2 linked regions of the Blastopirellula sediminis genome follow. The protein of the gene in region 2 interacts with the protein of the main gene of each other region in a pairwise test. Links are inferred from orthologs where the notes say so. Each region holds a gene or a part of one and is shown on either strand. Other genes may lie near its edges.

Region 1 (2,805 bases), on a different replicon or contig from region 2:
CTCTTCGTCGTTGATCGTGCGCAGTTTCAAGCGACCATGGTGAGCCTGAAAGAAGACGTCGACTTGATCGAGCGTCCACGGTCCCTCAGTCGCGATGTCGGCCGCCAATTGGCGCAGTCGCTTCATGTCGCTAACGCGAGCCTTGATTTCTACATTCCGCGCCATGTCGCCACCCCATGAGCTTGAAGTCTCCCAGCGTTTTCCCCACTCTTTCGTAGCCCGCAGCGCGAGCGAGGGAAATGCGGACGCAAGGAAAGGTCCAATGTCTGAAGGAAGGGCGAATCTGGAGGAACGAACTCGCCCGAATTCGTCATTCGACATTATTCCCAACGCATTTCCCTCGCTTGCGCCGCGGGCTACCAATTGCGGTCCCCATGTTCCTGACGTAATCCCCCGCTGAAGCGAGCCCTGCATTGCGTCGCTCGGTCGGGAACATCGCGAAACGGGGCCGTCAGAAGCGGTTTCTGACGGGGAGTTCTCCTCTCCCTCGAATCCCTCGCTTCTCCAGCGGGCCCCCGTTTCGCGCCAGAAATAGGGCACTACTGCATTATAGGGAGGCGTACCCCGGAAAAATCGAGATCGCGCCTCCTCGCTCTCGTCCGTTGGTAGGTTGTCATTCGCGTCATCTGCGGGTGAAATAGAGCGACAGCCCAGCTTTGTTTCCTCCTTCTCTGAGACTCGTCTCCCATGACTCGCAAACGATTGTTGGATCGCTTTCTCCGCTACGTTCAGGTCGATACGACCGCTGGATCTCCGGGCAAGGAATATCCGAGTTCGAAGGGGCAATTGCAGCTGGGGAAATTGCTGGCCGAGGAAATCCGCGCCTTCGGCATCTCCAACGCCGAGCAAGACGAGTACGGCGTCATCTACGCTGAGATCCCCGGCAATGTGCCGGACGCTCCGGCGGTTGCGTTTTGCGCTCACATGGACACTTCGCCGGAGACGACCGGCGCGAACGTTAAACCGCAGGTCATCCAGAATTACGAGGGAGGCGATATCGTTTTGCCCGGCGATCCGAGCAAAGTGATTCGCGAAAGCGAGAACCCGGAACTCGCCGATCTGCACGGCGCAACGCTGATCACCACCGACGGCACGACGCTGCTGGGGGGCGATGACAAAGCGGGGATCGCCGTGATCCTGGAAATGGCGGAGCGGCTGATGGCCGATCCGCAGATTCCGCATGGTCCGGTGAAGATATTGCTCACTTGCGACGAAGAGATCGGCCACGGCGTCGACCATGTCGATCTGAAGCGTCTCGCGGCCGACGTTTGCTACACGCTCGACGGCGGCGGCGCCGACGAAATCAACGCCGAAACCTTCTCGGCCGACCTGGCGGTCGTCTCGGTCCACGGCGTCAACATTCATCCCTCGATCGCCAAGGGACGGATGGTCAACGCGCTGCGTGCGGCTGGGATGTTCCTTGATCGCTTGCCGCGCGACATGATGTCGCCGGAAACGACTGCCGGGCGCGACGGGTTTATCCATCCGGTCCATGTCAGCGGCGGGGTCGCTGAGGTCGAAATTCAATTCATTCTCCGCTCGTTCGATACCCAGGAACTGGAAAATCACGAAGACCTGCTGAACTCCACCGCTCGCAGCGTCGAAGCCGATTTGCCCGGATGCAAGCTGACGGTCGTCACGTCTCCCCAGTACCGCAATATGCGGGAAGGATTGGAGAAAGAGCCGCGGGCCCTCGCCTACGCGATTGAGGCCCACACGCGGCTTTCTCGCACCCCCAAATTGGAAGTGATCCGCGGCGGAACCGACGGTTCGATCCTGACCGAGCAAGGTTTGCCGACTCCAAATCTCTCAACGGGGCAACATAATCCACACTCCCCTTTGGAATGGGCCTGTCTTGATGAAATGGAGAAGGCAGTGGAACTTTTAATCTCCCTTGTTGGGGTCTGGGCCGAGAAGAAGTGATGGCGCCGCTAGCGTTGCATCACTCGTTTCCGGCACGTCGAGCGTTTTTGGGTGAAACAGGTAAACTCCCGAGCCCTTCGGTTCCGAAGATTCATCACGTGAGCATGCCGGCAATGCTTACGGCCACCCCTGACATGCGACGCTTGGCGTCGAAGCCGGAAGGAATGAATATCTGTGCGACTCTCGATCATCATCCCGGCGCTGCATGACGCAGCGCTGCTTGAAGAGACGATGCTGTCGGTGCTCGAAAACCGCCCCGCTTACGCCGATGTTGTTGTCGTTCATACCGGGTTCTACACCGACCCGTACGAACTGGCCGGCGAAGTGAAGTTTGTCGAAGCACGTAGTGCGATTAGCGAAGTTCAATGCTGGATGATCGGCGCCGCCGCATCCAGCGGCGAAATCGTCCACCTCCTCTCCTCCGGCGTGGTTGCAACCGCCGGTTGGACTGACGGCGTTCGTACGCTCTTCGCCGATCCGGCGGTCGCGTCCGTTTCGCCGGCGCTCCGGACCGGAGACGAAATCGCGTCGATCGGCGTCGCGGCCGATTCGCTTGGCTATCGTCGTTTCCTGCCGCTGGCCGAAGGGAAGTCGCTGGTCGGACCGAGTCGCCTGGCTGGGTTTTACCGCCGGACTTGGCTCGAACCGCTTTTGACCGCCGCCGCACAGCTCGGCGACGAAGCGGCCGATCTCGACATCGCCTACTCGCTGAAGGCGCAAGGTCTGCTGAGCCGCCCGACCGCCGCGTCGCAACTGATTGTCAAAGAGCACGCTTTGCAGCCGCAGCGCGATTTCGCCACGGCCGCCGCCGCCGAGCGGATCCGTGCTCGCCATCCGCAGCAGTTTGAGACCAGCGGCTACTGGAACCAGGTTTTCGCCCAG
Region 2 (2,938 bases):
ATACTTCACCCGGGCGAAGATCGGACCACGATAGATTGGGCCGTAAATCCCTTCGCCGTTCCACGCAACTTCTTCCGCCGGGGATGCAGTTGCCGAATCGGAACCAATAAAACCAGGCGCCGCAAAAGCGAAGGTCAGCGCAACCGTCGCCGCAAACAGACAGAATCGGCGTCCCCAGGTTTGGACGTGCGGGCGAGACTGAGCCGCTTTCATTTCACTACTCCGTTAGTTTCAAGTGGAGATGCGTTCCCGATCGCCTCCAAGCGATCGGGACTAGCTATTGCCAGACGCTGACGTCGCAAGCGACGCCTCTCCGCGCAGACTCTCTCGCTGGCAAATTTCAACTTGGCTGCGTAGCGACCGCCATCGCAACACCCTCGCCCAGTGGCGAGGGTAACCGAAACGGCAATCCTTAAGCGATCACGCCAAGCGACGCTTTACCTAATAAGCTTCGGCGCGGATTACCAGTAAACTTCGGCATAAGGCGAAACAACGGCGCCACCGTACGGGGCTCCATAGTAAACAGGAGCGACTGGCGCGATCGGAACGACGGGAGCGTAGTAGGCCCGACGTATCACAGGCCGATATACCGGCACAACCGGAACGACAGGAACAACCGGAGCGTAGTAGGCGCGATAGACACGTCGCCCATGCCAGGCGACGTCGGTGTTGGTGGCGCTCGGTCCGGCCAAGACGACCGCCAGCATCACGACGGAGACGCCAAGAAGAATCCAATGCCCGAACTTCTGAAACTGACGACGCAATTGAGTCGCGACCATAGCCTGCACTTTCAAAGATTGAAACGACTGGGAAAACCTTGCGGTCAAATCAAGTCAGCAGATGCTATTAGGCCCCCAAACGAACCACGCCTGCAATACTCACCACCCTGCAGAACTAGTCTTCAAGCTCGCTTTTCGCGGGAAAAAGGGAGAAAGGGGCGAAATTCCTCCTCTCGACGGCGGGTCTGGAGTCGTGCTATATTGATCGATTCGTTCTTGGCGGCTTGCTGTCATTCATTCGATATCACTCGTTGTTCCCAGCCATCCAGAGGACTGCTCCCGTGAGACGACCTTTTATCGCCGGTAACTGGAAAATGAACTCCACCCGGGCCGAAGGGATCGCCCTGGTTCAAGGGATCGCCGCTGGTCTTCCGGCTGATTGCTCGGTAGAAGTGGCGGTTTGCCCGCCGTCGATCTACCTCGACGCGATCGTCACGGCGGCCGGCGACAGCCCGATCGGCGTCGGCGGACAAAACATCTACTTTGAAGCCTCCGGTGCATTCACCGGCGAAGTTTCGGCCGCAATGCTGAAAGACGTCGGTTGCCAGTACGTGATCCTGGGACACAGCGAACGCCGCCACATCTTCGGCGAAAGCAGCTCGCTGATTAACAAGAAGGTTCACGCGGCCCTCAATGGCGGCCTGATCCCGATCGTCTGCGTCGGCGAACTGCTGGAAGAACGAGAATCGAACAAAACGGCCGACGTCGTCGCCGAACAGTTTTACGGTTCGCTCGCCGGCGTCTCGGCCGAGCAGATGGAAACCGTCGTGCTGGCCTACGAGCCGGTTTGGGCGATCGGCACCGGCAAAGTCGCGACGCCGGAGCAAGCCGAAGCGGTTCACGCCGATCTTCGCAAGGTCATCGCCGCCCGATACAATTCGGCCGTCGCCGACAAAGTCCGCATCCAATATGGCGGCAGCGTCAAACCGGACAACGCGTCTGAACTATTGTCGCAGCCGAACATTGACGGCGCCCTCGTCGGCGGCGCGTCGATGAAGGCCGACAGCTTCCTAGGAATCATCGCGGGCGCCAAGTAACGCAAGCCTACGCCCGAAACCTGCAACTACTCACGGATCGATCGATGCAATACTTATTCGGATTTGTGCTGAGTGCTCTCTCGCTCTTCCTGATCCTGCTGATTCTGGTTCAGCGTGGTCGTGGCGGCGGTCTGACCGGCGCCTTGGGCGGAGCCGGCGGCACCAGCGCGTTTGGCGCCAAGGCAGGCGACACCTTCACCAAGGTCACCTCGATCGTGACGTTGATCTGGATCCTGCTCTGCAGCGTAGCGTTGGCGACGCTGCAAACCTCCGGCGACTCGAAGCTGCAAAAGGGTGGCGCGGCGCCGATTACCGGCACGCTTGGCGCCACGCCGGATGCCGAAGGCGAGAAAGCGGAGACGCCCGCCGGACGCTTCAACCCAGGCGCGGCCGAAGTTGAAAACGCGGACGAAATGAAGGCCCTGGATCAACCGGCTACCGACGCGCCGAAGGCGGAAACTCCGGCTGTGGAAGCTCCGAAAACGGATGCCCCTGCTGCTGAAGTTCCGGCCGCCGAAGCTCCGAAGTCGGAAGAAAAGCCGGCCGAGTAAGCTGGCTCTCCATTTTTACGACCGTCGTGCATTGGCCGACGGTCCTCGCCGACCCGCTTTGAAAGCGTCCCGCCCGTGCTGCTTAGTATGACAGGCTTTGGCGAATCGCATGCCCAGCTCAACGGCTTGGCAGTGACCGTGGAAGTCCGCGCGGTAAACAACCGTTACTTCAAGCTGAACATCCGGGGCGCCGAGGGTTACGCTTGCTTCGAGCCGCAAATCGAAGCCCTGGTCCGAAATCACGCCAAGCGTGGCACGATCAACGTCAACTATCGGGTCCATCGCGAAGCGAGCGGCGACGACTTTCGTTTGAACTCGGCGGTGCTGAAAAGCTACTTGCAACAGCTGCGGACCGTTAGCTCGGATCTTGGCATCGCTGAGACGCCCCACTGGGACAGCCTGCTGCAATTGCCCGGGGTGATCGAAGAAAAGAACTCCGAAGCGATCGACGTCGACGCCGATTGGCCGCTGCTAGAGAAAGTGCTGAACGAAGCCCTGACTCGCTTCACGCAGATGCGTCGCGAAGAAGGGAAGGCGATGGCCGCCGACTTGTCGAGCAACTGCCAGGAGA

What was found. Proteins that work in one complex are often made in the same cells at the same time.
Region 1: the proteins of tpiA (region 2) and pepT interact in binary tests that used the Escherichia coli proteins (3 or more experiments, as listed by UniProt). The link is inferred for Blastopirellula sediminis from one-to-one orthologs.

The regions. Positions count from the first base shown.
Region 1 is NZ_JAJKFT010000010.1:332,505-335,309, reverse strand. It holds pepT (peptidase T), read left to right. Parts: upstream 1-687; coding sequence 688-1,923; downstream 1,924-2,805. Other genes in the region: LOC68_RS12915 (hypothetical protein), read left to right, coding at 2,098-2,805; LOC68_RS12925 (class IV adenylate cyclase), read right to left, coding at 1-165. UniProt on the Escherichia coli protein: Cleaves the N-terminal amino acid of tripeptides.
Region 2 is NZ_JAJKFT010000004.1:666,305-669,242, reverse strand. It holds tpiA (triose-phosphate isomerase), read left to right. Parts: upstream 1-1,060; coding sequence 1,061-1,816; downstream 1,817-2,938. Other genes in the region: LOC68_RS06470 (YicC/YloC family endoribonuclease), read left to right, coding at 2,443-2,938; secG (preprotein translocase subunit SecG), read left to right, coding at 1,861-2,367; LOC68_RS06485 (hypothetical protein), read right to left, coding at 462-779; LOC68_RS06490 (hypothetical protein), read right to left, coding at 1-213. UniProt on the Escherichia coli protein: Involved in the gluconeogenesis. Catalyzes stereospecifically the conversion of dihydroxyacetone phosphate (DHAP) to D-glyceraldehyde-3-phosphate (G3P).